Regions from separate parts of the Flavobacterium haoranii genome, predicted to be linked through region 2. Evidence: riboswitches for the same ligand, from Rfam matches in the RefSeq annotation. Region 2 holds a riboswitch; the other holds the start of a gene.

Region 1 (12,036 bases), 360 kb from region 2:
TCCTTTGTACAAAGTGTTTAATCCCTTTGAGTCGGTAATAGCAACAACAGCTTGGTCATATTCTTCCACTCCTTTTCTTTTATGTATTTCAAATTTAACATTAGCCACTCCTTTTATTGCATCATAACTATTGGAATACTTCCAATCGAAATAATAAATCGTATGGAATTGGTTTGCCTTATCTACTTTAATATTTGTTACGCTGCCCATACTGTGTGAGTTTTGAACTAAAATTACATTAGCAAAATCAATATTCCCATTGGACTCTTCCCAAAGTAAATACCTCTCATTCTCATAAGAATAATAACTATCTTCTTTGTTGTTATGACTGCTGTAGGTTACTTGAACCGCTCCGAAAATAGGATTGTCGTCCTGTGCAAAAGTTATTACATGAATTACTAGTGCTATTAAAATGTAAATAGTTTTCATTACAAATTGTTTGTCTTTTTTATTTGATGAGTAGGTTGGTTTTATTATCAACGAAATATTGAATACTACCATTTTTATAAATTACTTTCCTGTTCCAATTCCCATCATCGTCATATTCATGTATGAAATTGATATCCTCAACTAATCTTTTTGAAGTACCGAATACCATTTGTTCTTTGATGCAGTTGTTGTATTCGTCGAAAAAATACAACCAACAATGCTCTGGTTCTTTTTTATAATTGAAACGTTGCATTTCAACACAATTTCCATTACCATCGTACTTGTGTTCCCAAAATTGTTTAATTCGGTTGGATGGTAATTCAAATTCGACCAAAGTCATTAGTTTGTCATTATCATAATGATATTCATATCTTAGATAAGGTCTTTTATCTGCATTCCAATATTCCACTATTTTTTTGTCTTTTAGAAGCGTTGTTTTATCATAATAGGAAGGTTTGTCGTATAAGAAATGTAAACAAATGGTACTATCGTTATCATAAAAAAAATTCTTTTCTGTATGCTCCACTTCAAAATTATCACTGTAAGAAATGAAAGTTGTTTTCTTTAAAACACCTCCTTTTTCATATTGATACATTATTTTCTTTTCCAAATAACTGAACATATGATGTATCAGCTTTGCCGTTGGCAATAAATCCATAAAGACTGTTTTCTCTTCATAACCGTTTTTAATTTCATAAAAAAGTAAACCATCTGGGTTGTATTTTTTCACAGAAGTGTATATTGAATGATAATCAATACCATCTTCAGGTAACCAAATACCTGGTGTGACTTCTTTTGGTTTATATGCTAAATACTCGCAGTTCATACTTAAAATGTTACATGATAGACATCAGATACGTTTCTTGGCATGTTTCTGTACTCAAATGCTCCTTCTTCATCAATAATTTCAACAATATCAAAAGTGGTACAATCGGCAGGTAAGCCTTCAAACAATAAGGTAAAACTGTGTTGGCCAGATGGTCCAATAGGTTGCCATTTGGGATACATTACGATATTGAAGTGATGCAGTAATTTGCATTTATGCGAAGTCCCTTTCGGAATCAAGTAAATGGTTGGCCATACACGAATGGTATGAACGTTTGGTATCCCTTTTGCTTTTGCATGCACAATTACTTGTTTCTCCTCTTGGGTGTTGATTTGCTCCAGAAGTTCTGGAGCCAAATCAATTTTTTCTTCTGTTACTGTTGCCATATGTTGATATGCTTTTTACAGTTGGTTGTAATGCTCAGTATTTTTTGCGATAATTTGTCCCTCTACATCTAAAAGAACTCCACCCGAAGTAATAACATTATTTAGTATTGGTTCTTTATCTTGTTCAAAATAGTAGGCTTTGTTTGCATTAATGACTAAAGCCACTTTTACGTTTCTTTTTTGTTTTTCACTTTCTTTTTGTTGTACCAAAGTGACATGCTCTACCATGATTTGTTCTATTTCCTCAGCTGTCATTTCTACTTCTGCATTTATAACAATCGAAATACCTGGTAATGTATTGGAAACTGGATTGATGTGAACCGGAATTTGTGTAAAACATGGTGAATTTTCCTGTTTGATAATCACATAAGGAAATCTACCATAATGGGTGGGAAAATTTTGACTAGTGAATTGGTGTTCGGCTGTCTCTTGCCATTCGAAATACGAGCAACGGAAATTGGCTAAATACTCACTTGTTTTGGTATTTAGTTCTGTATTCCATAACAAAATGTATTTTGCTTGTGTTTGGATGATAAAACTACCTGAAGCCTCTCCGATACTGAAAGCTTTTCCTGTAAATTCCAACTTTTCGTTGAAATACCAGATTTCGTATGGTTTACAATTGGTCCAATCTAAAAGTGTGGTGAGTTGGTCGTGTTGTATTTCTAAAAATACAGGATGTGTTTTATCAAACGTTATATCGCTAAGACTTACGTTTGTTTTTTGGATGATGACGTGTTGCGCACCAAAGATTTTATATTCTTTGTGTGTATTGTTATGAACTGGATTGTGATGTAAGCTTATGAAGTGAATATTAGTTGTTTTCATTTTGATGCGATTTTAAAATAAGGGGTTGATTTACTAACTGAATTGGATTTTGTAATGACACGGATTTTACTGTGCCGTTTTGATGGAATTCAACGAATGAATTGAGGTTCCATTTCCGTTCCAACATTTCCGAAATACAGGATTTCAGGAAATAGGTTCTAGCTGTTGTCCAGCCTTTTTTTTGGGTTTCCTGATTGAATGCTTCGATGAGTTCTTCATCAGAAAGGGAATGGAAATGTGTTTTCCATTGGCTTTGTACTACTGCATAATTTAGCATAACATAACAAATTAAAAATTAAACAAAGATTGTTATGTCGCATCAAAACGGTAAAAGAATTGTGGTTTCTCAACACTTTTGAACGACTGTTCCGCATACTAGGCCACCGTGTCGTGAGTTGATCGGTTGGCTAGCCCTAAGGCTATCTGGATGCTGGATACATAATTAAAGAAAATTTTTGAGATATGCAAATTTATTTAAGTACGTGTGTTAACTCTCCGAAAGCAGTAGGATACATAGGTACTTTAGCTTCATCGTTAGTTGTAATATAAATTTCTAACCTTTCGGCTAAAATTCTACAACCATCATTAAAAACTTTAATATTTTCCTCTGTTGGTTCAAAAACTTTTACATAATCTCCAATATACTTTTGATCTTCAAGCCAAGTTAGTGTGTATAAAAAATATCCTTCTTTCTTTTCTAATTCAGCAAAGACTGTTCCTTCATTATTGGCAATTACCAAACCTCTCAATTTTTGACAAAATCGATTGTAATCTTCAAGGTTGGTGAAAAATGAAGTAATTAAATTTCTTTCGTTTGACCATTCCATCTTTTTTAAGTTTTAGATTATTCTTTAAAATTTTTATTTGAATCATTCTTAATTAAACCTTTAATTGGTTTTATTTTTTGATGTTGATTCAACATAAAAGCCAAATAATCCAACTATAACTATTAATGGAATAATTACATACTTTAAGTTGTGAATTAAAAAAAATAGAGATAAAACATAAACTGTAATCTGAATAGGGTTGTTTTGATCGATTCTCATAATTTCTATATTTTAATTGTTTTATAGTTTATATGAAAAAGATAAAAAGGTAACCCTATTGGTAAAAAAAAATTATTCTAGTAGTACAAAACCTGCCCAATAAAATGGTGACTTGTATTTTTCTTTTATTATATTTTGAGCCTTTTTTAGAGCCTCCTTTTTTGAAAAACCATCTAAATAAAACTCATAAAAATGTACCATTAATTCTGAGGTTGATTTATCTGGAACTTGCCATAAACTTACGATCATTGATTTTACACCTGCCAATTTAAATGCTCTTTGAAGACCAAAAACACCTTCACTTCCTTTTATATCGCCTAATCCAGTTTCACAAGCAGATAAAACTACTAAATCAACACCTGATAAATCCATCTGAGCTATTTCAAAAGAACTTATTATCCCATCATTTTTTTTGTCAATTAAATGTTTATTTGCATTAGCAAATACTAATCCTGTCTTTAATAAATCGTTTTCTATTGTATTATCATTTAAGTTATCAAGATTTCTACCATATTTATTGTAAAAACCATGTGTGGCAACATGAATAATATCTGTTTTGGTACTATTAATATTCCTAAAATTACTTTCAGTTGCTGTATTTTTAGTAAACATCAAAATTTCTTTTAAATTCTTCTTTTCAAATTTTTCTTTTATTTGATTTACTTCTTTTTTAGAATATGGCAACATCTGAAAATTTAAATTCGTATATCTTAGTTTTGAGGTATTTGTTTCGTTAAGCTTACCATATTCAATATCTCCAAAAATGGAAATTTTATTTTTGTTTGAGATTTGATTTTCGTTTTTCAATAAGTCTTTTGTACTACCTAAATATGTTAAATTTACGTTTTTACTATTCAATAACGCAGGAAACGAAATTGTATGCAATGTGCCACTTACTGATAAAAAAACATTTTTTTTATTTAACGTCTCATCCTCAATTTTTTTCCAAACCAATTGGTATAATTCAACACTTTCATTTTGATACAGCTTTTCAATTCTTTCTTTAGTTTGTCCATTTTTATCTAAAACTTTTAGCAACTCACTTTCTTTAAATAATGAGACTATTTTCGGACTTTTACATAATTTATTAATAATTAAAGCATAATACCTTCGGTCATTTTTACCTTTTATATTTTCTGGAACATTAATTATTTCAATTGCTACTTCATCATCTCTTAAATAATCTCTGATATTCTTCCATGAAATTGACTTAGGATTTAAAATTTTAAATTGTTCTTGGCTATTAATTTCAACTATTAAATCTCTTTGTTTTTTGTTTAAAAGTAATTCCGTTTCTTTTGAATTATTATAAAGTAACTGCTCTTTTTCAAATAATAGTTTCTGATATTTTTTTCTAAGAATTGGATTTATATTATTTAGGTAGTTTCTAATATTTTGATTTGAATATAATGCTACATTCTTTAAAGCCAAAACATTATCATAGAGTTTTTCACCTGAATTTTCTTCTATATTCGATAAATAAATACTATTGATAATTTCAAATTTCTTTTCCATATTAAGTGAAAAAAAAACTTTTTCATCTTCGGAAAGAAAAAGAAAATTATCGAGTAAATTATTGAAATAATATAACTCTATTTCATTAAGTGCTGATTTAGTATTTTGTTTATCAAAACTAACAAAAACAGAACTCAACAATAAATTGTAATACAACTCTTTGTTTTTTTCTTTGTTTGGCTTTAAAATAGATAGTGCCTGGTTTAAAACTTTATAAGCAAGATCATTTTTTCCGATACTAGAATAATAATTTCCTAACCGATTTAAGTTTTTTGCATATTCAAAACTATTTTCGCCTGCGTTTTCTTTGGATTTTTGCACTAATTCTACCAAGCATTTTTCTGCTTCCTTTAATAAGTCAGTGTTTACATCTGCCTTCTCTGAAAAAGATTCTTTTAATTTTGACCACCAATTTTTCTCTAAAATTAATTCATTACCACGGCTGTTCAAGCCTGATGCTAAACAATAATTTGCTTTTACTATTAAAAAATCACTATAAATCGCTTTTCCTTTTCTATCTTCAGCTAATGGAATAGCTTTTAATAATAACTCGGAAACTTTTTCATAGTTTTGAAAATATAATTCGCTAGTTGCTGTAAGCAGTAATAAGTTAAGATAATTAGTAGAAGTTTTACTCAATTTAGAATTTTCATAATACTTTAAATTTTCTGATTGTAACTTCATTGCTTGATTGATGTCACCAATTCTTAAAGCGTAATCAGCAAAAAGTAGATTACAATTTATGAAATAAAAAATATCTTCATTTTCTAGACTTTTATTTAAACTATATAACTCATTATAATATTTTTCGGCTTTTAAATAATTTCCTCTTGACAAATTAATCTCTGCCAGTGAAAGAGTTGGAAAAATTGCTAGATTCTTTCTTTCTGAATCTAATAAGTTTGATTTTGTTAATTCTAAAGCTTCATTATATTTTGATTCAGAAATATTATTAAACTTTGGATCAATATTTAAACAATAAGCGTAATTTATTAATACTGCGTATTTATTTAAAAGTCTTTGTTTTTTATCGAAATCTGTTTGACTATATAATTTGGCCATAAAAAGATAATTTGACGGCTCGTTTCGATTAACCTCTTTTTCATAGGAAGTTTTTGCATAATCGAAAGCCTTAACCAAATTACCTTCTTTTAAGAATTCTTCTGTTTTTTGTAAATAACTGTATTTATCTGATAACTTTTTAGAAAGATAAAGTGAAAATCCTCGTGCATAGAAATAATTAAAACCTGAGAATAGAACAACTGCTAAAACTATCCCTAATAATTTGAATAACTCTTTAAAATTGCTTTTCCCTATTATAATTTTATAAAAAGTACTAACAACTATTGTAAATAATAACGAAACGAAAAAGATGAGAATAATTGCAAATACCGCAACCATAAGTAATTCCCAAAAATAACTAAAACCCCAGAATCCTTCAGGATTAGCTATATACCAAATCAAGTAAATAAAATTTGCTAATAGGTATAGTACTAAAATTAATATTAAAAAGAATATAAAACTATTCAACTTCTTTTTAATATTTTCAAGCTTTAAAACCATCTTATGTTACTTACAATTTCTTGTGATACTTTAGAATATTTATCATCACTCTGGATTAACTCATTGAATAATAATTTTGCTTTGCTTTTTTTGTTTTGTTTTAAATAGCACAAGGCTAAATAAAACTTAACTTCACTTGGATATTCAAAATTTGATGATTTACTAAGATATTCAAAATTGGAAACAGCAGGGTTAAGCTCATTTGTTTTCAATTGTGTTATTGCTAAAAACATCACCAATTGATCGTTTTTATCTCTTGGTTCTAAACTCGCTAAAATATGTTTTGATTTTTCAAAGTTATTATTTTTAAATAATTGGATAGCTTCTAAAGCTAGATCTGTTTCAAACTTATTCAAATTTTCTAATAAAATTCCACCTCCTCTAACATAACCTGCTGACTCAGAAGAAACTTTTATTTTTTGATAATCAATAGACTGAACTATTAACTCATCTGATGTATACTCTGCAAAAAGCTTGTCATTTGATTGCTTAGTTGGTTGCCAAATCATAAACGCAATCAAAAAAATAGCTGCCACTCCAGCATATTTAATCCAAGAAAGATAAATTACTTTAGTGTTCTTTTGTTTAAAATTCTTTTCTTTTGAGTAAGCTGAAGTATGGACAGAATTTTCTGTTTCTAATTCTTCATCCCATTGTTTGAATTTTTTTTTAGGTTTTCTCTTTCGGTCTTTTTAATTGCAGCTTCTAAATCATTTTCAGGAATTTCAAATGTTACTTTTTCATAAGCTTTGGGTAATTCCTCTCTAATGCGTTCACGTTCTAATTTTGTTATTACACCTTTAACGGTTTTAAAATAGTTAACCTGTTCAATAAACAATTTACTATTATTCGCTAATAAAATATCAATAGCTTCGTCGCTACCCTCTAAAACATGAAGTTCGGCAAGCTCTTTAATTAAACTAGCATGAACTGATGTGAGTTTTTTAATTACTCTTTCTGGATCATTTAGTTGCAATTCATAAACCACTTTGAAAATAGGTTTAGCATCATTTTCGTAAAGTAATATCGATGAGGTAAATGCTTTCCAGAAATCATCATTCAAATTTAATTGATTGAAGTTATTGTCCTTTTCCAAAACTGGAAGCACTAATGATTTTATTATTTGTTCTGATTTCTTCATGTTTAGTTATTCAACTCATTGAACGCTAATTTTTCTAATCTTTTTTGACATTTTGACTTTTGTACTTTAGTATTTGCTTCATTTGAATACCCAAAAACTTCTGTTAATTCGTTCATACTTTTTTATGATACCAAAACAACGTTAAAAGCTCATAACAATGCCCTCCAGCTTCTTTTATTTTTAACAATGCTTTTTCAATTGCTTGAAAATAAGGTTCATTCGTATTATCAATAACATCTAAACTATCTGTAATATTTAGGTAAGACAACTCTGAATTGTCATTGTCATCCTCATTATTTTCAATAAAATCTACTGTAATTTCACTTTTATTAAAGGTGTTGAGTAATTGAAATCTACAAACAGAATTTAGATACGTTTGAAAAGAACAAGTTAATTCAAAATTTCCTTTGGTTATTTTCTCGTATAACACTAAAATAGCATCTTGAAATACGTCTTCTAGTTCGTATTCATTCATTTTAGAAGTCATTTTTTTCATAAAACGAATGCTGTTAGATTTACAATTTTTATAAACGTAAACTAAATTATCGCTATTTTCTTTAATTTTTTTAAGTAACTCTTGATCTGAATTTTGAGATAAATTGAGAATTTTTGCCATTATAGTTGGTTTAATAAAACTTATAAACGGCTACAATTTAGGATTTTTTATGTAAAAAGTCACAATTCTCAACATCTGTTTATTTTTTCCTCCAATTCCAAGGTGCAATCGGATTACTTTGTTGCCACAAACCTACTTTTAATTTTCTAGCTTGAATTTCCAATTTTGCATAGTCATTATCTGAAGAGTATTTTTTAAAGTGCCAAGCTAATCCATTTTTAATTAACTCTTTGTTGATATTTATGTTATTACAATACACTTCTGCAATCCATCTTTTGTATCGGTCTTTTTTACCATTACTCACTATTTTTACCATTTTACCAAAACAAAGATCAGATGCTTTCCACTTAGCATTTTTTCCATAAGGTTGGTTTTTTTCAGGACAATCAATGTGATTTAAACGAATTGTTATTTCGGAATTTTTATACAATACTTTGAACGTATCTCCATCTTTAATTCCGACAACTTTTGCTTGAAATATTTTTGGAATTTGCGTTTGACATAAAGACCAATTATGGGCTAAAATTGTAAAAAAAAGAATTGCTGCTATTTTCATTGTTTTATGAATTGGTTAATTGTATTTACTGTTATATCTGTTGCTTGTTCGCGATGTGAAAATTGGATTTTTCTGGCATTCATTCTTTGTAACCAATCTGTCCAGTAGGCTTTTAAAATTTCAAAATCTTTACCTTTTCCTGTTTTTCGTTCGTTTACTTCGCAAATTAATATTTCGGTATTGGATAAATCTACGTTTACTTTTGGAATGTTTAAGCCTAACATTGAAATCATTTCGTTTGTATTACCGATGATTAAAGATTTGTATAACTGAGGTGTCAATTTTGTATCAGACGCTCTATCTTCTGCTTCTAAATATCCATCTGTAATAATAACAATTTTGTTTACGTAGTTATCAAATAGCGTATTCTTTTTAATTCTGCTTTCTAAATATCTCTTGAAATAAAAAACATAATCTGCGCCCAGTGGTTTTTGAATTGCTGAATTGTACATTTTCTCTATCCCCATATTAAATTGGTCTGTTTTATCGACTGTAAAATACAATCGATTACTTTTTCCTTTATGACTTGACAAATCAAATTGAAGATTATTTGCTATTGCATTAAATTGTCCCTTAGCTTGTTCTACATCTGTTACATCAATTATCAATTTGTCTTTTGAATCCTGTTTTAGCATTGAAACTTCTACAAATGACTTCCAAATGTTTGAAAGAATTATTTTGTCGTTAGTCACTTGATTAGGATTATTAATTTGATCTAAAATTCTTCTTGACAAGTCTGGAACCACAATAACATTTATGCTAGTTTTTGCTGTTGGTAACCACTCTAAACATTGTTTGATTTCTTCTTCATTTAAATTGAAAGTATTCAACTTTTTACGTACCTCATCTTGAAATTCAATGGCAATACTTTTATTTCCGTTTTCGTCTGTTTCTAACAAATCGAATTTATATTTGTCAAAAATTGATTTTACTTCATTCATATTTGCACTAACTTGAATTTCATCGATAGCAGTATTCAATTTTGACGGCATTGAAATTAGACTTATGAAAAGAATAAAAAATACTATTACTGCGATTAAAATGTAAATGGGTTTTTTACTTTTAACTTTATTCACTCTTCTTGTTTCCATAACTTGATTGATTACGCGTTTAGATTTTCAATTTTTGATTTCATCCAATTTGTTTGTACTCTAATTGCTTCATTATTTAATTTTAAAGCTTCATCCGAATTGAAATTTCCATTAGTAAAATATTGCCAACCTCCCATAAATTCTCCGATTGCTGCTTTTAAAGTTGAAATGTTAATTGGGATGTCTCCAGTTTCATAACCACTTATGTTTTTTTCTTTGTCTTCAATTTTCGCATTGCATGATAAAATATCACTTTCAGCCTTAGCAATTTTTGATAGAATAATGTTCAATTCGTTTCTCTTTTCCTGAATTCTGTTGTTAATGTTTCCTAGCATTATTTTGGTTTTTTCATTTTCTGTTTTTAAATAGGAATGACTTAACACATAGTTTAATAAGAATCCCCAAATAACATAAACTACAAACCCTAATATCAACACCAAGTAAAAATTAATATCCGAAAAAATCATATTGAAATTCCACAGTTCATTCGTTCGACCAGCATTAAACTCATTGTTGTGAACTCCTTCGGCAATTTTATAACCAATAAAAGCATCGGCAATAAATGTTATGAATAGCAATACCGAAATCAAATTATATTTTTGTGATTTTCCTTCTTTAACCAATCCTTTATTTTCTTCTAATGCATTGTGAATTAAAAACCCTAATCCTAAAAAAATCACTGGAAAAAGTATTATCAAAGCAAAAACCCCACCACCTCGATTCAAAGCATCTGAAAAAACATTTGCATTTATGAAACCTAAACTTCCTTGCTTTATTCCATAAAAAGAAGAATAACCGGAAGAAGAATAAAAGACAAACAAGTAAAGTGTAAGTAGAATTGTTATGAAAGCTCCAATGATAAAGGAAGTTGTATCACCTAATTCACCTTCACCATTTTTAATATCAATTCTTTCTAATTCAAGTTCTTGAATTTCGTTTTCTTTATCAATTTTGTTTGCGTTGTAAGTAGTGATTTCGGCTTGAAGATCATTTTTTCTGCTTTTTTCCAATATTACTTCTTCTCTCAATCTTGAAATTCTATTTTTAACACCTGTTTCGTCTAACTTTTGGTCTTCTAAAAACTTGTCATATACTTTGTTTAAATAGCCATCGATGCTTTCAGGATTTGATTGTGAATTTGTTGCTGATTGAAAACCATATTGGGTTAATGTAATTTTATCGGAAGTTATACTTTCTTGCATGTCTTTTTTATTTTTAATTAATTATCTCACATACGTTTTATTTCCATTGCTATTGATGTAGTAGGTTCCACCTCTAGGACCCGTATAGATAGTTTGTGAACTATAAGAAGGTGTTGAGTAAGTTGATGGATAACTTGCAGGCATCACATAAGTCGAAGAAGAATAACTAGGTGTTGAATAACTTGATCTAACAGGAGTTGAATAAGTTGGAGTTGTGTAAGGAGAACTTACAGGCTTGTAATATGTATTTGGATACGAAGTACTTCTAGGCAATGTTCCTGCTTTACCTGTATGGGGATTTACATTTCCTCTTGTTGTCCAATTATCATTTACTGTGTGATTTTTCTCTGTTCTGTAGTGTCCTTGAACATAGGTTCCATTACTTCTGTAATAGCCGTTAACCCAAACTTGAGATTGTGCAAATGAAAAAGCTGTTGTTAAAAAAAATACGATTAAAAAGAATAAATTTTTCATGATAATAAGTTTTTAAAATGTTATTGATAATTTGTTTTATACTTGTTTATATGAAACATTTAAAAAGGTAACCCATCAATTTTTATTTTTTTTAAAAAAACTTAAATAAGAAAATTACATTATTAAAAAAATACAGCATTAAACCTTGTTAATCAATGATTTATAATGTTTTAAAATTTTCAATTATTCAAAAAATATTTTCAATTTTTTACTGTAATTAATCTTGGAGAGATACTCTATGAATTCAGGTAGCTCTAATAATTGAAGAAGACCGTTAGAGTTTTTGCTAGTTTGTTTTACTTCAAAATCAGCTATATGCTTTTTATAATTAACTTCCCCTAGTGTAAACATAATTGCTAATTC
Region 2 (12,036 bases):
GATTTCTTATCGGCTAGTGTAATGTATCAAAAGAAAAATAGTAAATGGGAATGGAAATTATCCGGAACCAATTTGCTAGAAACAAAAGGATTAAATTCTAATAGTTTCAATCAATTAGGCGGAACTAGTAGTTTTTCTAGTTATGTGGTCCAACCAAGATATATTATTCTAAGTTTAAAATATAATTTATAAAAAAAAGGAGCTTTAAAAGCTCCTTTTTTTATGTATGAAATACTTCTTTAATTTTATCTACAAAGTCTAATTTTTCCCAAGTAAATAATTCAACTTCTGTTGTAACAGTTTCTCCGCTTGGCGAAGTAAAAGTTTTGGATACAATTTCAGGAGTTCTTCCCATGTGTCCGTAAGCAGCTGTTTCACTATAAATTGGATTACGTAGTTTTAAACGTTGTTCAATGAAATAAGGTCTCATGTCAAAAATTTCGGCAACCTTTTTAGCAATTTCACCGTCGTTTAAAGCCACTTTTGCAGTTCCATAAGTGTTAACATAGATGTTTGTCGGTTCTGCGACACCAATAGCGTAAGAAACCTGAACTAAAACTTCATCAGCAACACCTGCAGCAACTAAGTTTTTAGCAATATGACGAGTTGCGTAAGCAGCAGAACGGTCTACTTTACTTGGATCTTTACCAGAAAAAGCACCACCACCATGAGCTCCTTTTCCGCCGTAAGTATCAACGATAATTTTTCTTCCAGTTAAACCAGTATCTCCATGTGGTCCGCCAATTACGAATTTCCCGGTTGGATTAATGTGATATTTAATATCGCTATTGAACAAATGTGCATATTGCTCATTTTTAGCAATAACTCTAGGAATCAAAATTTCAATTATATCTTTTTTGATTTTAGCTAACATCGTTGGTTCGTCAGCAAACTCATCATGTTGTGTAGAAACCACAATGGCATCTATACGAACCGGTTTGTTATCATCAGAATATTCTAAAGTAACTTGCGCTTTAGCATCGGGTCTTAAATAAGTAATAGCTGAATTTTCTCTTCGTAAAGCAGCTAATTCTTGTAAAAGTTGGTGAGATAATTTCAAGGCAAGTGGCATGTATTCTTCAGTTTCGCTAGTTGCATAACCAAACATCATTCCTTGGTCACCAGCACCTTGTTCTTCTTTACTAGCTCTGTCAACACCTTGATTAATATCTTGAGATTGTTCGTGAATAGCAGATAGAACACCACATGAGTTAGCTTCAAACATGTATTCGCTTTTCGTGTAACCAATTTTCTTGATTACATCTCTAGCAATTTGTTGAACATCTAAATAAGTTTTTGATTTAACTTCACCAGCTAAAATAACTTGACCAGTAGTAACTAGAGTTTCACAAGCTACTTTTGACTCTGCGTCAAAGGCTAAAAAGTTATCAATTAATGCATCTGAAATTTGATCCGCAATTTTATCCGGATGTCCTTCACTAACAGATTCTGACGTAAATAAATAAGCCATAATAATTTAATTTATTAGATAAGTGAGGGAAAATTTATTGCAGGAAAAAGCTAAAAGGAGTAATTGTACTGCTTTAGCATTTTTTTATGAGGTTGCAATCAGTTCAAATTTTTCCTCTAATTAGGCTACAAAGTTATGAAATGGAAATGAAATCCAAATATTTTTTTGAAAAAATTATGATTTATGTTCCTGTTAATGCTTTAGAGTGATAATATGAATTAGATTCATTTTCTGTGAGTTGCTTAAATAGCTTTAAAATTTCTATTAAATTAGGAAGGTTATGGTTTAATTGTGAAAATTTTGTTATAAGTTTTGATGTTTAAAGTAATTAAACTAATTTTACAATACAAAATGAAGAAAAAATGAGATTTACTTGTTGTAGCGCGTGTACTTGTATGGGGAAAACATCCGCAGAGGAACGCTATTGCATTTAGTTAAACAAACTTTATATATGAAAGCCTCTGTGAAAATCCACAGAGGCTTTTTTATTTTCAATCCTATTCGAAAAACAAATGAAAAATAAACTAAAAGAATTATTTGATTTCAAACAGCAACAACAGCTTTTTTTGTTTGATAAGTTCAAAGCAGAAATTTGGAGCGAAGAACTTTTTAAATGGTTGTTTTTAGCAGGTGAAGAAAGTTGTCGCTTTGATTTGTTTGAAGAAAAAGTAACCGAGTTGAAAAGTGAACTAACTATTTTTTTGAAGCAATTAAAAGTTGAAAAAGCTTCAGAAGTTACAGCTTCATTTTTTGAAGAATTACCAACTATTCACAAGCTTTTGCTGGCTGATTTAGATGCTATATTGGAGTTTGATCCGGCAGCAAAATCACGTAGTGAAGTGTTGATGTCTTATCCTGGTTTTTTTACCATAGTAGTTCATAGAATAGCCTACTTTTTTTGGAACAAAGAAGTGCCGGTTTTTCCAAGAGTTCTTTCAGAATATGCACATTCTAAAACAGGAATAGATATTCATCCGGCGGCTAAAATTGGAGAGCGCTTTTTTATCGATCATGGAACGGGAGTAGTAATTGGCGAAACCGCAGAAATAGGAAACGATGTAAAAATTTATCAGGGAGTTACGCTTGGAGCTTTAAGTGTAAGCAAAGACAAAGCCGAGCAAAAAAGACATCCGACTATTGAAGATGGTGTGATTATTTATGCGAATGCAACCATTTTAGGAGGGAAAACAATCGTAGGAAAAGGTTCCGTAATTGGCGGAAATGTTTGGTTAACCGAAAGTGTTCCTTCTCAAACTTTGGTTTTTCATAAAAGTGAAGTCATTGTGAAAGATAAAATCGATACCAGTAAAATAATCGATTTCAGTATATAATTGTAGAATAATAAAACCAATAAATATGAAAGCAAATAATATTTTAGAAACTATCGGGAATACACCAGTAGTTAAATTGAACAAATTGTTTGGTGCTAATAAAAATGTATTCATCAAACTAGAAAGAACAAATCCTGGAAATAGTATTAAAGACAGAATTGCTTTGGCAATGATTGAAGATGCTGAAGCTAAAGGTTTATTGAAACCGGACAGCGTTATTGTTGAGCCTACTTCTGGTAATACGGGAATCGGACTGGCTTTAGTAGCTGCGGTGAAAGGATATAAAGTGATTTTAGTCATGCCAGAATCCATGAGTGTGGAACGAAGAAAATTGATGGAAATTTATGGAGCCGAATTTGATTTAACACCACGTGAAAAAGGAATGAAAGGTGCTATTGAACGCGCTGCCGAATTGGTAAAAGAAATTCCAAATGCATGGTCGCCTTCTCAATTTGATAATCCTGCCAATGTGGAAGTGCACCAACGAACAACTGCTCAAGAAATTTTAGCCGATTTTCCTGAAGGTGTAGATTACCTAATTACAGGCGTTGGAACAGGTGGACACATTACAGGTGTGGCTTCGGTTTTAAAAGAAAAATTTCCGAATGTAAAAGTAATCGCTGTAGAACCAGAAGCTTCGCCGGTGTTGAGTGGTGGTGAACCGGGACCGCATCCATTACAAGGAATTGGAGCTGGATTTTTTCCTAAAGTGTACAGACCTGAATTAATTGATGAAGTAATCACTGTGGGTAAAGACGAAGCGTTTGATTATGCTAGAAATATCGCCAAAGAAGAAGGAATTTTAGTCGGAATTTCAACAGGAGCTTCTTTAGCGGCAGTGTCTAAAAAAATCGAAAGCCTTCCGGATGATGCAGTCGTTTTAACATTCAACTACGACACGGGAGAGCGTTACCTTTCAATTGAAGGATTGTTTTAAAGAGAAGTTCTCTTTTAATAGAATAATAATTTATTTAAACTAAACCTAAACGGTTTTAAAAACTATATTTTAGTTCAAAATAAGTAAAATTTAGAAAAAACAACTATTTATTTTTTTAAATAGAAAATAGTTCTAAATTTGCCTTGTAAAAAAACGAAAAAATGAAATTAACTATGTGCAATATGTGTATGATGATGTGGAACAATCCGCAGAGGAACACTATGGCATAAAGTAACTATTTTTCAAAAAACTATAATCCATAAAACCTCTGCTTTTGCAGAGGTTTTTTTATAATTAAAACTCATAAAAATGAAAGTGTATTTGCCGAGGCGATGTTGCCGAATGTGTTGCCTAGACTAGACTCTAGGAGAATAAAATCAATAATACATTCATTAAAAAATAAAAAATTATGAGCACACAAAAATTTGCAACAAACGCCCTTCACGCAGGTTATGACGTGAAACAAAATAGAGGAACAAGAGCTATTCCAATTTATCAAACTACATCGTATGTTTTTAACGATGCAGATCATGCCGCTAATTTATTTGGTTTAGCAGAACCCGGTTATATTTATACAAGATTAAACAATCCAACGAATGATGTTTTGGAACAACGTTTAGCAGCACTAGAAGGAGGAATTGGAGCGGTGGTAACTGCATCGGGAGCTTCGGCTATTTCTACCACTTTACTAACTTTACTAAAAACGGGCGATCATATTGTGGCTTCCAATAGTTTATATGGCGGAACCTATAATTTACTGAATGTTACATTGCCAAGACTAGGAATTACGACCACTTTTGTAGATCCTTCGGATGCTAAAAACTTTACCGATGCGGCTCAAGACAATACCAGAGCATTTTTCGCAGAAACTTTAGGAAATCCAAAATTAGATATAATCGATCTAGAAACTATTGCTAGCGAAGCAAAAGCATTCAAAGTTCCATTTATAGTAGACAATACGGTACCTTCTCCTTATTTGTTAAACCCAATTCAGTTTGGAGCAGATATCGTCATTCATTCGTTGACCAAATATATTGGTGGAAACGGAACTTCATTAGGTGGTGTAATTATCGATGCCGGAAATTTTGACTGGAGCAGTGGAAAATTCCCCGAATTTACGGAGCCATCAGCAGGTTACCACGGATTAAAATATTATGAAGCGTTAGGAGCGGCTTCGTTTATAGCGAAAGCAAGAATTGAAGGATTACGTGATTTAGGAGCGGCATTAAGTCCGTTTAATGCATTCCAAATTTTACAAAGCTTAGAAACTTTGGAAATCCGAATCAAAAAACATAGTGAAAATGCTTTGGCTTTAGCAAAATGGTTAAGCGAACAAGACGAAGTAGCTTGGGTAAATTATCCAGGATTAAAATCGAGTAAATATTACGATTTGGCGCAACAGTATTTACCAAAAGGGCAATCAGGAATTGTAACCTTCGGTCTAAAAGGTGGATTTGATGCAGCTAAAAAAGTGGCTAATGAAACGCAATTATTTTCTTTATTAGCGAATATTGGGGATACCAAATCGTTAATCATTCACCCAGCGAGTACAACTCACCAACAATTGACAGAAGAACAGCAAAAAACTACTGGCGTGACACAAGATTTAATTCGTTTGTCAGTTGGTTTAGAAGATATAGAAGATTTAAAATCCGATTTACAAGCGGTTTTTGAAAAACTTGCCGTAAATACAACAGTTTAGATTTTTGTTTGTTTGAAGACTGCCGATAGAAAACCTACCTAAAGGCAGTCTTTTTTAAAAAGTAAGATGAGTTATATTCAAAAAATAGTGTTCGAGGATTTCCAATTGCAAAATGGAGTGTTGCAATCAAAGGTTATTCTTTCTTATCAATTGTTCGGGCAGTCTATTGGAACAGCGCCTTTAGTTTTGGTAAATCATGCGTTAACAGGCAATTCGCAAGTTATTGGAGAAAATGGTTGGTGGGAATCTTTAATTGGAGAACAAAAGACAATTAATACAAATAAGTATACAGTTTTAGTTTTCAACATTCCAGGAAATGGTTATCAAGATGAAAATAATCTAATTGAAAACTATCAAGATTTTACCACTTATGATATTGCTAATTTATTTTGGAAAGGAATCGATTCGTTTAAAGTGAATCAAGTTTTTGCAGTCATTGGCGGAAGTTTAGGTGGAGCAATTGCGTGGGAAATGGCAGCGATTCGACCAAAAGCGATTGCGAATTTAATTCCGGTAGCAACAAATTGGAAAGCTTCTGATTGGTTGATTGGAAATGTGTTAATTCAAGATTTGATTCTGAATAATTCCAAAAATCCAATTCACGATGCACGAATTCACGCCATGTTATTGTACCGAACACCTGAATCATTGCAAGATAAATTCAATACAAAATTGCAAAGTGCAGAAGGATTATTTCAAGTAGAAAGTTGGTTGTTGCATCACGGAGAAAAATTGCAAAACAGATTTCAACTTTCGGCATACAAACTGATGAATCATTTGTTGAAAACTACCGATATTTTTAGAAATCGCAACCAATCTGAAGTTATAAAAAACATTACGTCAAACATTCATTTAGTAAGCGTTGATAACGATTATTTTTTTACGGCAAACGAAATCAAAACTGCTTTTCAGGAAATCAAAAACTACAAAAACAATGCATTTTATCACGAAATCAAATCTATTCACGGGCACGATGCTTTCTTGATAGAATTTGAACAACTAAACAACATACTTAAACCTATATTCAATTAAAATTCACGATGAAAATATTAAAATTTGGCGGAAAATCATTAGCAAACGGAGAAGGATTGCAAAAGGTAATTCAAACGATTGCTCAAAAATATTTCAATAACGAACCTATCGCGGTTGTGGTTTCTGCAAGAGGAAATGCAACTGACGAATTGGTAATATTACTAAAGAAAGCGCAAGCTAAAATTGAGTTTCAAAACGATTTTGAACAATTTAAAAAATACCAATTAGAAGGTTTAAAAGAAAATATCTTTGAAGAAGAATTTACAGTAATTCAAAAGTTATTAGAAGGTGTTTCGCTTTTAGGAGATTATAGCGATAAAATTAAAGATCAAGTTATTGCTTATGGCGAAATTTTATCAGCAAAATATGTCGCTTATGTTTTAAATGAAAACAGTATTAAAGCACAATTTGTCGATTCACGCCAATTAATTAAAACCGATGCAAATTTTGGAAATGCACAACCAATAGAAGCTACTTCAAAGCAAAATGTATTGGAATATTTCGTTAAAAATGGTGATAAAGTAAATATTATTACAGGTTTTATCGGTTCAACTGTGCTTAACGAAACAACAACTTTAGGCAGAAATGGTAGTAATTATACGGCTTCTTTAATTGCTAATTATCTAAATGCAGAAGAGTTTCAAAATTATACGCATGTTGATGGGATTTTTACTGCTAATCCTGATTTGGTAGCAGATGCTAAGAAAATAGAGCGTTTGTCTTTTAACGAAGCAAATGAGTTAGCGAATTTTGGGGCACAAATTTTACATGCCAAAACCATTATTCCTTTGGTGGAAAAGAATATTCCGTTACGTATTTTAAACACGTTTAATCCTGAAAATAACGGAACATTAATTACTTCAGAACAAACTAACGAAGGAATTAAATCGCTTTCAGTTTTAACAAATGTATCGCTAATCAATTTAGAAGGAAGAGGTTTGCTAGGGAAAACTGGAGTTGATGCTCGAATTTTCAGTGTAATGGCAGAAAACGATATTAGTGTAAGTATTATTTCTCAAGGTTCTTCAGAAAGAGGAATTGGTTTAGTGGTAAGTTCTGATAAGGCTTCAAAAGCTTTAGTAGGATTAGAAAAAGAATTTGAAAATGATTTCTATACAAAAGATGTAAACAAAATTACGGTTAACGATAATATTGCAGTTATTTCAATCATTGGGCAAGATTTAACGAATTTCCACAAACCTTATACGGCTTTAATCCGAAATAAAATCACACCTATTTTATTAAACAATACGGTTACGGGTAGAAATATCAGTTTGGTAATCAGTAAAGAGGAATTCAAACGCGCATTAAACGTAATTCATGGTGAAGTTTTTGGTGTGGCAAAAAAAATCAACATTGCTATTTTTGGACATGGAACTGTTGGTGGAACTTTAATTAACCAAATTTTAGAATCAGCAAAAAATATCGAAAAACGAAAAGGAATTAAACTGAATGTGTTTGCGATTGCAAATTCTAAAGAAGTATTGTTGAATAAATTTGGAATAGGCGAAAACTGGAAAGCGGTATTAGAAGATAAAGGTCAAGAATATAAAGTAGAAGATATTATTGCTTACGCGAAAGAACATCATTTAGAAAATTTAATCGCAATTGATAATACGGCAAGTGCTACTTTTATAGAGAATTACATTGCTTTGGCAGAAAATAGTTTCGATTTAATTTCGTCTAATAAAGTAGCCAATACTGTAAGTTATGATTTCTATAAAAAACTTCGAAAAGTATTAGCTGAAAATCAAAAGGAATATTTGTATGAAACTAATGTTGGTGCAGGTTTGCCATTGATTGATACGATTAAATTACTGCATTTATCAGGTGAAAATATAACCAAAATCAAAGGTGTTTTCTCTGGAACATTGAGTTATTTGTTTAATAATTTTTCAGTTCAAGACAAGAAATTCAGCGAAGTTTTAAAAGAAGCAATCGATAATGGATTTACAGAACCCGATCCAAGAGAAGATTTAAACGGAAATGACGTTGGTAGAAAGTTATTAATCTTGGCTCGCGAATTGGATTTGCAAAATGAGTTTGACGAAATTAAAATTCAAAACTTAATTCCAGAAGCTTTACGCGAAGGAAGTGCTGCAAGTTTCTTAGATAAATTAACTGAATTAGACGGAATTTATGATGAAATAAAAGCTTCAAAAAAATCGGATGAAGTATTGCGTTATATCGGTGAATTATCGGGCGATTTACAACAAGATAAAGGAAATTTAGAAGTAAAATTAGTTTCCGTTTCAGTAAGTTCAGCTTTAGGTTCGCTTAAAGGTTCCGATTCTATTTTCGAAATTTATACAGAATCTTACGGAGAACAGCCTATCGTTATTCAAGGAGCTGGAGCTGGAGCTTCGGTAACAGCAAGAGGCGTTTTTGGTGATATTTTAAGACTTTCCGAAAAAAAATAAACAAACAAATGAGCACACAAAACAAACTAGGATTAGAAACACAAATTATTCGCACGCAAGTGGAACGAACAGAATTTCAAGAGCATTCCGTTCCGTTGTACTTAACGTCAAGCTTTATATTTGAAGACGCAGAAGATATGCGTGCTTCATTCGCCGAAGATAAGGAACGAAATTTATACAGTCGCTTTTCAAATCCAAATACTTCTGAATTTGTAGAGAAAATCTGTATCATGGAAGGAGCAGAAGATGGTTTTGCTTTTGCAACTGGTATGGCAGCAGTTTACGGAACATTAGCAACGTTGTTGAATGCGGGTGATCACATTGTTTCTGTAGGAAGTGTTTTTGGTTCAACGCATACGTTGTTTACCAAATATTTTCCAAAATGGAATATTCAAACTACATATTTCGATGTAAATCATCCGGAAGAAATTGAGTCTAAAATTCAAGAGAATACTAAAATTCTTTACGTAGAATCTCCAACTAACCCGGCGGTGGATATTTTGGATTTAGAATATTTAGGCAAAATTGCTAAAAAGCATAAGTTGATTTTTGTAGTCGATAACTGTTTCGCAACACCTTATTTGCAAAATCCAATACAATTTGGTGCTGATTTAGTAATTCATTCTGCTACGAAATTGATTGATGGTCAAGGTCGAGTTTTAGGTGGAGTAACCGTTGGGCGTTCTGATTTAATTCGTGAAATTTATTTATTTTCTCGTAATACCGGACCCGCTTTGTCGCCTTTTAATGCTTGGGTGTTGTCAAAAAGTTTAGAAAACTTGCCAGTTCGTATCGAAAAACATTGCGAAAATGCTTTAAAAGTGGCCGAGTTTTTAGAAAATCATCCGAATGTCGCTTCTGTGAAATATCCATTTTTGAAATCGCATCCACAATATGAAGTAGCAAAACGACAAATGAAATTAGGTGGAAATATTGTGGCTTTTGAAATCAAAGGAGGAATCGAGGCAGGAAGACAATTTTTAGATAAAATCAAGTTGTGTTCGTTGTCAGCTAATTTAGGAGATACGCGTTCTATTGTTACGCATCCAGCTTCAACAACGCATAGCAAGTTAACAGAAGAAGAACGTTTAGCGGTTAGTATTACTGATGGTTTAGTCCGAATTTCTGTTGGATTAGAGACGGTTAGAGATGTAATTGCTGATTTGGATCAGGCTTTAAATCAGGTTTAGTACATTTTGGTTGTAAAAAGTTTAATTTTTTAAGTTGATGTAGAAATATATTCTAATAAAATGAGTTTGTATTTGTTTTTTTAGAATATGTTTCGAAAATAAAATAATAGTATTACTTTTGCAGTGTTCATAGGTATAATGTTTGTTATCACGAAAGCTGGAGGGAATAGACCCTGCGAAAGCTTAGCAACCCTACACTTGTAGAAGGTGCTACATTCTATTTCGATTTTATCGGAAAAAGATAACGTTAGAATTTCTTTCTGGTTTTCTGCGATAACAAATTGAAAATAATGGTAGAGCTAGTATAGTTCTTAAGGAAGAAAGAAAAATGTCAAAAATTCAAGAAGAAATTAAAAATAGAATTCTCGTACTCGATGGAGCTATGGGAACGATGTTGCAACGATATAAGTTTGAAGAAGAAGATTTTAGAGGCGAACGCTTTAAAGATTTTCCGCATCCTCTTAAAGGGAATAACGATTTGTTGTCACTTACGCAACCCGAAGCGGTAAAAGAAGTACATCGTTTGTATTTTCAGGCTGGTGCTGATATTGTAGAAACCAATACTTTTTCAGGAACGACTATAGGAATGGCGGATTACCATATGGAAGATTTAGTTTACGAATTGAATTTTCAATCGGCAAAAATCGCTCGTGAAGTTGCGGATGAATTTACCGATAAACCAAGATTTGTAGCAGGTTCTATCGGACCAACAAACAGAACGGCTTCAATGTCACCAGATGTTAATGACCCAGGATTTCGTGCGGTGACTTTTGATGATTTAAAAGTTGCTTACAGACAACAAGTAGAAGCTTTAATTGATGGTGGATGTGATTTACTTTTAGTAGAAACCATTTTCGATACATTAAATGCTAAAGCGGCTTTGTTTGCTATCGAAGAAGTAAAAGAAGAACGCAATTTAGATATTCCGGTTATGGTTTCAGGAACAATTACAGATGCTTCTGGAAGAACTTTATCTGGTCAAACGGTAGAAGCATTTTTGATTTCTATTTCGCATATTCCTTTATTGAGTGTTGGGTTCAATTGTGCCCTTGGAGCTGATCAGTTAAAACCTTATTTAAAAGAGCTTGCTCATAATACACAATTGAATATTTCGGCACATCCAAATGCAGGACTACCAAATGCTTTTGGACAATATGACCAAACTCCTGAAGAAATGCAGGAATTAATCCGTGAGTATTTACAAGAAAATTTAATTAATATCATTGGAGGTTGCTGCGGTACAACTCCAGATCATATTAAATTAATAGCACAAGTTGCAAAAGAATTTAAGCCTAGAACAGTTGAAGTAGTAGCATAATGACAGAGGTAGATTGTAATAAATATTTAAAATTATCAGGTTTAGAACCTTTGATCGTAACTCCAGAAACTAATTTTGTTAATGTTGGAGAACGTACTAATGTTACAGGTTCTAGAAAATTTCTTCGATTAATTAAAGAAGAAAAATACGATGAAGCGCTCGATATTGCGCGTGCTCAAGTTGAAGGTGGTGCGCAAATTATCGACGTAAACATGGATGAAGGAATGTTAGATGGAGTTTACGCTATGACTAAATTCCTAAATCTAATTGCTGCCGAACCTGATATTGCTCGTGTTCCGGTAATGATTGATAGTTCTAAATGGGAAATTATCGAGGCTGGTTTAAAAGTCATTCAAGGAAAAGGAGTAGTAAATTCTATTTCTTTAAAAGAAGGTGAGGAGACTTTTATTCATCATGCTAAATTAATCAAACGATATGGAGCCGCTGTAATCGTTATGGCTTTCGACGAAAATGGTCAAGCAGACACTTATGAAAGACGTATTGAAATTTGTAAACGTTCATATGATATTTTAGTAGAAAAAGTAGATTTTCCTGCTGAAGATATCATTTTTGATCCCAATATTTTTCCAGTCGCAACGGGAATGGAAGAGCACAAACTAAATGCTTTAGATTTC

Evidence for each region. Region 2 has a riboswitch for S-adenosylmethionine ahead of GCU34_RS12325 (homocysteine S-methyltransferase family protein). Riboswitches for the same ligand answer to the same signal wherever they lie in the genome.
Region 1: linked by a shared signal. The riboswitch ahead of GCU34_RS00565 (hypothetical protein) and the one ahead of GCU34_RS12325 (homocysteine S-methyltransferase family protein) in region 2 are both predicted to bind S-adenosylmethionine.

What each region holds. Positions count from the first base shown of each region.
Region 1 is NZ_CP045292.1:106,113-118,148, reverse strand. Features, by position in the region: gene GCU34_RS13730 (CHAP domain-containing protein) at 1-501, opposite strand, end outside; gene GCU34_RS00580 (hypothetical protein) at 449-1,255, opposite strand; gene GCU34_RS00575 (hypothetical protein) at 1,258-1,641, opposite strand; gene GCU34_RS00570 (hypothetical protein) at 1,657-2,469, opposite strand; gene GCU34_RS00565 (hypothetical protein) at 2,456-2,746, opposite strand; SAM-I-IV-variant riboswitch at 2,811-2,905, opposite strand; gene GCU34_RS00560 (hypothetical protein) at 2,940-3,296, opposite strand; gene GCU34_RS13535 (hypothetical protein) at 3,357-3,515, opposite strand; gene GCU34_RS00555 (CHAT domain-containing protein) at 3,588-6,494, opposite strand; gene GCU34_RS00550 (tetratricopeptide repeat protein) at 6,584-7,129, opposite strand; gene GCU34_RS00545 (hypothetical protein) at 7,231-7,734, opposite strand; gene GCU34_RS00540 (sigma-70 RNA polymerase sigma factor region 4 domain-containing protein) at 7,847-8,350, opposite strand; gene GCU34_RS00535 (thermonuclease family protein) at 8,430-8,906, opposite strand; gene GCU34_RS00530 (hypothetical protein) at 8,903-9,886, opposite strand; gene GCU34_RS00525 (hypothetical protein) at 10,009-11,199, opposite strand; gene GCU34_RS00520 (hypothetical protein) at 11,221-11,673, opposite strand; gene GCU34_RS00515 (hypothetical protein) at 11,857-12,036, opposite strand, start outside.
Region 2 is NZ_CP045292.1:2,616,590-2,628,625, forward strand. Features, by position in the region: gene GCU34_RS12285 (TonB-dependent receptor) at 1-192, shown strand, start outside; gene metK (methionine adenosyltransferase) at 221-1,471, opposite strand; gene epsC (serine O-acetyltransferase EpsC) at 1,984-2,802, shown strand; gene cysK (cysteine synthase A) at 2,828-3,739, shown strand; gene GCU34_RS12305 (O-acetylhomoserine aminocarboxypropyltransferase/cysteine synthase family protein) at 4,149-5,441, shown strand; gene GCU34_RS12310 (alpha/beta fold hydrolase) at 5,508-6,473, shown strand; gene thrA (bifunctional aspartate kinase/homoserine dehydrogenase I) at 6,482-8,893, shown strand; gene GCU34_RS12320 (trans-sulfuration enzyme family protein) at 8,902-10,083, shown strand; SAM riboswitch class I at 10,226-10,331, shown strand; gene GCU34_RS12325 (homocysteine S-methyltransferase family protein) at 10,412-11,401, shown strand; gene metH (methionine synthase) at 11,401-12,036, shown strand, end outside.